Regions from separate parts of the Citricoccus sp. GCM10030269 genome, predicted to be linked through region 3. Evidence: riboswitches for the same ligand, from Rfam matches in the RefSeq annotation. Region 3 holds a riboswitch; each other region holds the start of a gene.
What was found. A riboswitch is a leader RNA that binds a small molecule or an ion and turns the genes downstream of it on or off. The one in region 3 is predicted to bind thiamine pyrophosphate.
Positions count from the first base shown of each region.

Region 1: linked by a shared signal. The riboswitch ahead of ACFQQD_RS13265 (bifunctional hydroxymethylpyrimidine kinase/phosphomethylpyrimidine kinase) and the one ahead of ACFQQD_RS04620 (YkoF family thiamine/hydroxymethylpyrimidine-binding protein) in region 3 are both predicted to bind thiamine pyrophosphate.
Region 2: linked by a shared signal. The riboswitch ahead of ACFQQD_RS13875 (ECF transporter S component) and the one ahead of ACFQQD_RS04620 (YkoF family thiamine/hydroxymethylpyrimidine-binding protein) in region 3 are both predicted to bind thiamine pyrophosphate.

Region 1 is NZ_JBHTCV010000006.1:49,196-52,457, forward strand. It holds gene ACFQQD_RS13265 (bifunctional hydroxymethylpyrimidine kinase/phosphomethylpyrimidine kinase) at 1-1,382, opposite strand, end outside; TPP riboswitch at 1,376-1,470, opposite strand; gene ACFQQD_RS13270 (hypothetical protein) at 1,674-2,264, opposite strand; gene thiE (thiamine phosphate synthase) at 2,358-3,056, opposite strand; gene thiM (hydroxyethylthiazole kinase) at 3,053-3,262, opposite strand, start outside.
Region 2 is NZ_JBHTCV010000006.1:184,526-187,787, reverse strand. It holds gene ACFQQD_RS13880 (ABC transporter ATP-binding protein) at 1-453, opposite strand, end outside; gene ACFQQD_RS13875 (ECF transporter S component) at 553-1,305, opposite strand; TPP riboswitch at 1,402-1,505, opposite strand; gene ACFQQD_RS13870 (DUF4235 domain-containing protein) at 1,599-1,889, shown strand; gene mnhG (monovalent cation/H(+) antiporter subunit G) at 1,893-2,345, opposite strand; gene ACFQQD_RS13860 (monovalent cation/H+ antiporter complex subunit F) at 2,338-2,619, opposite strand; gene ACFQQD_RS13855 (Na+/H+ antiporter subunit E) at 2,625-3,262, opposite strand, start outside.
Region 3 is NZ_JBHTCV010000002.1:327,957-331,218, forward strand. It holds gene ACFQQD_RS04610 (ABC transporter ATP-binding protein) at 1-135, opposite strand, end outside; gene ACFQQD_RS04615 (ECF transporter S component) at 122-748, opposite strand; gene ACFQQD_RS04620 (YkoF family thiamine/hydroxymethylpyrimidine-binding protein) at 769-1,413, opposite strand; TPP riboswitch at 1,448-1,558, opposite strand; gene ACFQQD_RS04625 (MsnO8 family LLM class oxidoreductase) at 1,563-2,609, opposite strand; gene ACFQQD_RS04630 (PadR family transcriptional regulator) at 2,781-3,125, shown strand; gene ACFQQD_RS04635 (hypothetical protein) at 3,125-3,262, shown strand, end outside.

The DNA of each region.
Region 1 (3,262 bases), on a different contig from region 3:
AACGCCGGATCCCCGTAGGTCCGTAACCAGTCGGCGAAGGGGTTCTCCGGCACGGCGTGATCCACCAGCCGGGTGCCGACGTCCATGTAGATCCAGTAGCACGGCAGTACCGCGGCGATCAGCACCCCGTAGTCTCCACGTGCGGCCGTGGCCAGTAGGTGGTTGACGTACGCCGTCGTCGTCGGGCTGGGTTCTGCCTCGGTCAGCGCCTCACCGAGCCAGCTGCCGTGCAGTTCGAGCTCGGCCACGATCGCCCCGTTGGCTCCCTGCGCCCAGAAGGCCTGCTCCGCCGGTGTGGGGGCCAGGGCGCTGGCCGCGGCGAGTGCCCGCGAATAGTCCAGTAGGTACAGCGCGTCCTGGCCCAGGTACCAGGTGAAGGTGTCCCGGTCCAGGGTTCCCTCGGCCAGGCCACGGACAAAGGCGCAACGGTCGACGGCGGCCCGCACCTGCGCGATCTCGTTCCACCACTGGCGGGCGATCGTCTTCGCGTCGGTCGCCACCGGGGTGAGCCCACGGTCCCAGAGTCCGGCGAAGTGATGGATGGGTCCGTGGCCCTGGCCGACGTCGAGCTGGTCTGCCGCGGCAATGGCCTCGGTCAGCCACTGTTTGGCCTGCCGGGCGGCGAGCTCCCAGTCGTCGTACTGCGGGCGCAGGGTGGCCAGTGCGGAGGAGAATGAGCAGCCGGTGCCGTGGGTGTTGTCCGTCTGCACCCGCGCTGCGCTGAACTCGACCGTAGCGCCAGCACCAGTACCGGCTCGGCTGTCCACCAGTGCATCCCGGGACTCGGTGCCCTCCAGATGGCCGCCCTTGGCCAGCACCAACACACCGTGCTGGGACGAGAGCCGCTGCGCCTGCTCGAGGGTCGCTTCCCACGTGGTGGCCGGCTCTTCACCGAGCAGCACGCCCAGCTCGGGGATGTTCGGAGTGACCAGGTCGGCCCGGCCCAGCAGATCCCGGACCGCCTCCTCGGCGTCCTTGTCCAGCAGCCGGTCACCGCTGGTGGCGACCATGACCGGGTCCAGCACCACGATGGGTGGGCGCACTCGATCCAGCCAGTCGGTGACGGCCAGGATGATCTCTCGGCTGGCCAGCATCCCGATCTTCACGGCATCGATGGCCACGTCATCGCTGACCGAGTCGAGTTGCTCGGTGAGGAAGCCGACCGGCGGAACGTGGATGCTCCGCACGCCTTGGGTGTTCTGGGCCGTCATCGCGGTGACCACGGCCATTCCGTAGCCGCCACACGCGGCGATGGACTTCAGGTCCGCCTGGATCCCCGCCCCGCCGGAGGGGTCGGTCCCGGCGATACTCAGCACGCGGAGGATAGCGGTTGCAGGGTCTCGTTGGGCAATGGAGCGTTCAACAGAAAAAGTGCGCGTCATAAGCGCGACATCCCTTCGCTAGTTCTAACTAGATCAGGTTCGACGGGTGTTCTCTCAGCCCCTTTTCGGGGCACCCCGTGTCACGTGGTGTGGTCAGAACTGTAGCGCAGGAAGCCGGTCTACGAGGCCGATCGGCTCGCGCGGGTAGCCTGTCCGTCCGGATCGCGAGACGATTCACCGGCGATCTTCAACACGCGTTCTGGGACCGGTTGCTGCTGCTTCTTGGCGATCGCAATGTAGGCATGGGCAGCAGCACGCCTGTTCCGCAGATAGCGGCCCTGGAGCGCTTCCTTAGACGTCTGCTTGGCCATGTGCAGTCCCGTTCGGTTGAGTGTCGGCGATGTCAACGGCAGATTCGCCTTCTTCATTGTCTACCCCAGAGGGTACTCCCAGCACTACACCGAGGGCATCTAAGGCGAACAATCTCGCTTTTTCGCTCGGCGCGTTCTCACCCAAGTACTCCAACATGATGATGGCTGCATACGCGTCTTGGTCACGCAACAGATTGACGTTGGAATCGTCGTCGTTTACCTCGTCCTCGGTCGACGCGTTGTCGACTTCCACTGCCAGATCAGAAACCGACAGAAGTCGGTCCACAGACCATCGCGCGTTTTCCCACCACTGGGCTTCCAACGACGTCTCGCGCGACGTGTCGGCTGAACGAGTGACTCCTCGGTAGGCGATGGCGGCTGCACCGAGCGCCGCCATGCCGCCGAGCCCCGCGCTGGTGGAGAACGCATAGCCCCATGAGGTCAGGGCATGTAGCGAGATGGGCCACGCAGAGTGCGTCAAGAGTCCAGCCGCCACTCCGATCAGGAACGCGCCGGCAATCCACGTGGGCAGAACCCACGGCCTGGGAAAGCCCACGGAATCGCTAGTCATCGAACCGCCCCTTACCGTGAGGGAATATCGAGAAATTCCAGCGCGCCCTCAACTACGGCCAATCCTGCCAAGCCAAACGGACGAGATAAGGTCCTAGCTCACATCGCGTGGTGTCAACTCTTCCCAAGCCCTGGCCAGCTCTGCGGCAGCGTGCCGCGGGTGCTGCGCCGCGCAGATCCAGGACACGACGGCGGCTCCGTCCAGGCCCGCGGTGCGCAGGCCCGGCAGATCGTCCGGGACCACGCCGCCGATCGCGACGGCGGGCAGGTGGGTGGAGGCGGCGAGCCGCCCGATACGTTCTGCGCCGATGGGTTCTGGCGCGTCGGCCTTGGACACGGTGGTGCGCAGGGCGCCGATGCCGAGGTAGTCCACGCGGGCGTCGCTAGCCTCAGCGGCGGTGATCTGTTCCGGGGTGGCGGCACTGAGCCCGAGGACCGCGTCCGGGCCGATGAGCCGCCGCACATCCTCAACAGGCAGATCGTCTTGACCGACGTGCACTCCGTGGACGCGGGCGCCGCGGTTCCGGGCGGCGAGGTAGACGTCCACACGGTCATTGACCAGCAAGGTCACGTGTTGCGGGAGCACCTCGGACAGTGACTGCAGCAGGTCGACCTGCTGGCGGGCCGGGGTGTTTTTCTCTCGCAACTGCACCGTGGTGACCCCACCGGCGACGGCGGCCGCGACGGTGTCGACGAGTGTCCGCCCGGCGCCGTTGGCCTGGTCGGAATCGGTGACGAGGTAGATGGAGAGATCGATCGGGATCGGGTCATCCGCACCGATAGTCGCATTCATGCCGACCTCCCCGAGGAAGCGCTGGCGGTGTCCATCGTGATCCGGGCCCGTTCGGTGAGGTCCTCGGTGGTGATGGCGTCCAGCGCATCGAGGAAGGCGACAGCGAAAGAGCCCGGTCGCTCCCTCTGCTGGACTGCCAACTCGGCGGCCACCGCGAACACCGTGCATGCGGTCACGGTGGTGGAGAGCCGGTGTTGGTCGGTCGA
Region 2 (3,262 bases), on a different contig from region 3:
CTGCTTCTGCCCACCGGAGAGCTTCGAGGTGTCCCGGTCCAGGGAGATTCCCTCGTCGGCGCCGAGACCGACGGCGGACAGCGCGTCCCGGACCCGTTCCCAGATCTCCTCGCGCGGCACCTGCAGATTCTCGGCGCCGAACGCCACGTCGTCCCCCACCCGGGAGAGAATCACCTGCGTCTCCGGGTCCTGCTGCACCAGCCCGGCATGTCCACGCTGCTCCCGGGACGACACACCGTTGACGAGGAGCCGGCCGGTCTCCTCAGACTCGTCGGCAGGGTCCAGAACCCCGGCGAGCGCGTACAACAGCGTCGACTTGCCCGCACCGGAGGGACCGGCCAGCAGCACCTTCTGGCCCGCCGGCACCGTCAGATCCAGACCGGCGACGGCGGCGGCGGACCGACCAGCGTGCCGCCAACCCCAGCCCTCGGCGCGGACGGTCGCCCCGGACACCGTCCCGGATCCAGCACCGGAAACGGCCCCCGGACCAGCACCCGGGCCAGTCCCCGGTCGGGCCCGAGATTCAGCCCCTGGTCCAGCCTTGGCCAATGGTCAGGCCACCGACTCCTGATGCGCACGGCGGGACGCCAAGGCGGACAGCGCGCCGGTGGCGGCCAGCCCGCGGGTGGCCAGCCACGAGAGCAGACCGGCGATCAAGAGCCCGGACACCCCGACCAGAGCCACGTAGATCAGCTTCCAGTCCATCGTGTACTCGGGGAACCAGTTGAAGATGAAGGCGTCGTTGATCCCGCCGAACAGACCGGTGAGCAATCCGGCGAGCAGGGCCACCGGCAGCGTGAATCGGCGGTAGAGGAACAGCAGCAGGATCAGCTCGGCGCCGAGTCCCTGGACCAGTCCGGAGGCCAGCACGGTGAGCCCGAACTGGGAACCCAGCAGGGCCGAGACGGTGGCGGCGACGAGTTCGGTAAACAGGGCCGCTCCGGGCCGGCGGATGATGAGCCCGCCGAGCACGGCGGGGAACAGCCACAACCCCGCCACGAGTCCCGACGACGGCGGGAACGCCGCGAAGGCCGGGCTGAGGCCCGCGTAGGCCAGATTCCAGGCCCAGAAGATCACCCCGGAGGCCACGGCGATCACCGCGGCCACCACGATGTCCACGACGCGCCACGTGCGGCGATTCTGAGCGGTGGTGGTCCCCGTGGTGGCCCCCGTGCTGGTCGCCGTGTTGTGCGCCGTTGGCCGTCCCGGATCGGACGTACCGCCCGCGGTGGGTGAGCTTCCGGCCTCCGGCGAGCGGCCGGCGTCGGGAGTGGTGTGTTGGTGATTGGTCTGGGATGAGACCATGTTGTCCTCCTCAAGGTTCCAAGGAGGGGGATGAAACGGACTCCGCGGTTTCCACGGTTTCCGGTGAACCGGACCGGTGGACGGTGTTCTGAAGTTTCATCAGAGAACTCGACTTCCTTCGCCGGTGCTAGCCGGTGCAGGTTCGAGGGTCTGCGCTGCGCGCACTCTCAGCACCCGGAGGTGCTCCCCTGTCGTTCACAGTGTCCGTCCAGCATAATGCACCACAGAAGCGATCAACCCACCGAGCGGATAGGCTGGACGCGACCACACAGCCCAGCCGGGAGGACACCCCCATGAACAAGCTCACGGAACGCATCATCAGTACCGCGATCACCCTCATCGGTGGCTATGTCGGCACCAAGATCGTTGACTACACCTGGCGCAAGGCCACCGGGCACGACGCCCCCAAGGACGTCGACGACACCGAGAACAACATGTGGGGCGCCATCACCTTCGCCACCATCTCTGCCGGCATCACGGCACTGATCCGCGTGACCTCGCAGCGCGGCGCGAAGAAGGCCAGCAAGGCCATGGCCGCTCGCTCGCAGGCCAAGAAGGCCAAGATCGGCACCGGCGAGGTCTGAGAGTCAGTCCCGGTCCGAGGAATCGGTCGGGTCCGGGGTGGGCACCGTGCGCTCATCGGCTGAACTGACGGGCTTACCCTCGTCGTCCTGACGCGCGACCACGTCGGCCAGCTCGTCCACGTACAGGTACTCCGGCCTGAGGTGTTTGGTGCGGTAACCGGCTCGGCCCACCAAGTGTGCGGACACCGGTGCGGTGAGCATCTGCAGCACCCACGCCAGCAGCAGGACGGGGATCCACACCCACGCCCGCCACGCCAGGGCCACCGCCGTCAGCACGAGTAGCAGTCCCAGCACCTGGGGCTTGGTGCCGGCATGCATCCGGGACAATTGGTCGGGGAACCGGAACAGACCGATGCCCGCCACCGTGGACAACAGGGACCCGAGGACCAGCAGGACCGCAGCGAGGCCGTCGGCGATCACCGGCCACTCCGGCAGGCCGTTCAGCACATCACCCATGTTCGCTCGGCTCCTTCCGTGACTCCGCCACGAACCGGGAGATCGTCACGGATCCGATGAATCCGATCACCGAGGCCGCCACCACGAACATCACGTGGTCCGTGTGGTGGTTGACGGCCATGTCCACGCAGAGCGCCGAAGACACGGTGATCAGCAGCACGTCCGTGGCGATGGCCCGGTCCAGGATGGACGGCCCCCGGACGATCCGGTAGATCGCGGCCAACGCGCCCAGGCCGAGCAGCACGATGCAGACGATCCCGGCGATCTCGAGCATGGTCATCAGCGCGCCTCCCCTTCTGGTCCTTCTGAGCCGGCCGGGTCTGAGGTGGCTGGGTCTGAGCTGGTCGCATCCGAACCGGCCGCTTCGCTGTCCTTGACCAGCGCCAGATCGGCTTTGGTGCCAATGGCACGGATGACAGCGGCCTCCGTTTCAAGCGCCCGGGCTCGGAACAGCTCGACCTCCTCCATGCTCTCCATGTTGAGGCAGTGCAGGAACAGGGTCGACGTCGGCCGGTCCACATCGATCACCAGCGAACCGGGGACCAACGCCAGGGCGTGACCGGTGAGGGTGACGATGAGGTCATCGTGGCTGCGCAGCCGCACGGCCACCACCGCGTTGACGATCCCCGGACCACGAACAATGGCGTCCCGCGCCACCGAGACCGACGCGGTCACCACATGCCACAGGAACCGGACCGTGAAGACCAGGACGTACCAGAGGTTGATCCGGTCCGAGAAGCTCACCTTCGGCAGCCGATAGAACCACAACACCAGAAGCGAAACCCCGACGCCGGCCACCAGGACCCCTGGAGAGAAGTCCTGCCACAGTGCGCCCCACGTGAGCGTCAACCCCAACAGGATCACCCATTGGCTCCACCACTGGGCACGTTCTTCGGGTGCACCCTGGTCGGGCTGCG
Region 3 (3,262 bases):
GAGGTGCTCGCCTGGGTCCAGGCTCACCGTGACCTCGCGCAGGATCGGCTTCTCCCGGCGCGGGACGAGGACGGAGACGTCCTCAAGCCGTAGGACGGGGCCGGCGTCGGGAACCTGGGGGTCAGCGTGCGTCACGGTGATCGGTCAAGCGGGCCTGTCCGATGGCGAAGTTGTCCACGACGCCGGTGCGGGCCAGGCCGTCGACGATGACCTTGGCCAGGAGTCCGCCGATGACCAGGCCCGAGATCACCTGGATGATCAACCGGATCATGAACAGGTCCTGGCCGTACCATCCCGAACGCAGTGCCGAGTAGAAGAACACCAGTCCCGCCCCGAGTAGCCCGGACAGGGCGTAGATGAGCCAGCTGTAGTTGCGGTAGCGCGTGAGCGCGAAGGGGATCTCGCTGCCGATGCCCTGGATGGCGGCGGCGACGAACAGCAGCGGTCCCACGGCCGAGCCGAGGAACACGACCTCGATCACGGAGGCCAGGACCTCGGCGATGACGCCGGCGAACGGCCGTTGGACGATCGCGATGGCGATGGGGGCGACCAGCAGCCAGCTGCCGGCCAGGAAATGTTCGGAGAGGTCTCCGGCCGGTCCCATGGCCAGCCGCAGTGCGGTCCAGGCCTGGACGAAGACCCAGTACAGGAAGCCGAAGACCACTCCCAGCACGACGAGCAGGACGAGATCCTTCAGGGCCCAGGAGGGGCGGGTGCGGGCAGTCGGGTGCCCGTGGACTGATGACATCACGGTTGGTCTCCTCCCGCTCAGCGCGCGCTGGGGCTGTTCAGGGACAGCGTCGCGTGCGTGGTGACGTGCTGGACCGTGCGGCCGGTCAACACCCAACCGGCGGCGATGGTCTCCAGCACTTGGGCGAGATCGCCGGACAACCGCGTGACGTAGTGATCGGACTCGACCTCGACCCCGGTGGAACGCGCATGGTCGATGGCCGCGTAGATGTCCCGCATGTGGTCGCCACCGGCGCGGGCCGTGCCAGCATCGGCGAGGGGGTACAGCGCCCAGTCGGCCACGCAGCTCACGCCCGCGGGCTCCAGGGTGGGGACCTCGGAGACGAGGGCCGCGCCGCCGTCGGGAATCTCGCACGTCACTCCGCCAGGGCAGCCGCGGGAGAGATGCACGGCGGCGGAGACGTGGGCCCCGGTGCAGGCGGCCGCCGCGATCACCTGGCTCACGTAGCGAAGCACGTCTTGTTCGGCACCGGAGACGTAGGTGCTGACGACGCCGGTGGTGACGTCCACACCGGTGGGATCGGCTTGGCCGAGGGCGTCCAGGATGATCTGGACGTAGTCGTCCGACATGACGGACAGGGTGAATCGTGCACCGACGCCGAACTCCTGAGGAGTGGGATCGAAAGCGGTGCTCTCGATGGCGGTGGGGATGGGTGTCTGCATGGTCGCGCCCTTCGTGGTGATTAACGGGGCACGGGAATTTCTTCGCTCAACGTCCCTGCGCTGGCATGATCCAGATCAGGTTCGACGGTCGAAACTTGAGAAGTTTCCTCTCAGCCCGGCTCACCGGACTCCCGTGTTGATACGGCAGTCTAGGGCATTCGTGAATCCGCCTTCACTACCGACTTTGCCTCCGGATTCATCAGGTCGGCCATCAGCTCGTCCGAGCGCCGCTGGCCTTCGAGGTCGCTCATCCCGCCGGTGATGAGCAGCTCGTCCGCCCCGGTGAAGGACATCAGTGAGTCGACCTCTGCCCTGACCTCCTCGGCGGTTCCATAGATCGAGGTGGCGAGGGAGTCCGTGACGCGCTGCCGTGCGCGCTCGGTGAGGCCGCCGTCGTCGAGCCGTGCCTTGATGTGGTCCACGGGCTCCAGCGGGCGGAACTCGCCCATGACGCGCGACTGCGCCAGGGCCCACGCTTCCGGCAGCAGCAGGTCACGAGCCGCCTCCCGAGTGTCCGCGACGGCCAGATTCGCCGAGACGATGACGTAGGGCTCGGGATACCACTGTGAGGGTCGGAACTCCTCCCGGTAACGAGCGATCCCCTCGTGCTCGGAGGCGCCCTCGTGCTGAGACACGCCGTCGCGCTGAGACACCGTCGGCCCGCCCACGACGACGGCCAGCCCCGCCTGGGCGGCCCACCTCAGTCCCTGCCCGGTCGCCAGGACGAACAGCGGCGTGGCGGCGTGGTTCCGCGGCCGGGCGGTGAAGGGCCCCGTTCCGTTGAGGAATCGCAACAGCTCGGCGAGGTCCTCGGGGAATTGCTTCGCGGCGTCCTTGTCCCGGCGCAGGGCGTGGCGCACGGCCGGAGTGAACCCCACGGAGCGTCCCAGACCCAGATCGATCCGTCCCGGAAACAGCGCCTCGAGAGTGGCCGTCTGTTCGGCCACCACCAACGGTTGGTGATTGGGCAGCATGACCCCTCCGGAGCCGACCCGGATGCGGTCCGTCCGTGCCGCGATCGCCGTCATCAGCAGCGTGGGAGTGGAACCGGCGATGCCCGGAACGCCATGGTGTTCAGCCACCCAGAAGCGGTGATAGCCGAGTCGTTCCGCGCGCTGGGCCCGCGCGATGACCCCTTCGAGCACCTCGGGCTCGGTGGCCTCGGTCAGGGAGTTGGCGCGGTCGAGGATGGACACGGTCGGGCGCGACTGGCCCAGTGGGCTCGGAGGGGTCACTGAAGCTGGTGCGTTCGGTGGGGTCGGAGGGGTCATGCCGGGGTTAACACCAACCGCTGCAGAAGTATTGCTTTCGCGGCACGACACCCCAGCCTGTTGCAATAGTGTGTGCAACACACTAACGTGTGGGTCATGAACGAAGAACTGGCGTCCTCTCTCGCGACGCATCGGCAGGAGCTGCGGCGCGGCACCCTCGTGGTGGCGTGCCTGGTGGCCTGCCGGACACCCCGTTATGGCTACGCGCTGCTGGAGTACCTCGCCGCGGTCGGGCTGGACGCCGAAGCCAACACCCTCTATCCCCTGCTGCGCCGCCTGGAAGGGCAGGGGTTGCTGAAGGCGGAGTGGAACACGGACGAATCCCGTCCGCGCAAGTACTACAGCCTCACCGAGGACGGAGCCACCATGGCCGACGAGCTTCGGGATGAATGGACACGACTCTCGGCCAGCATGGCCGCACTCTGGAAGGAACCCTCCTGATGAGCTCCCTGACCGCTCGATACATCGACCAGGTGGTCTCGCACCTGCCCGAGGGCCAGCGCGCTGACATCCAGCGCGAACTCTCGGCACTGATCTCGGACATGTTGGACGAACGTCTGGCCACCGGTACGGGTGCC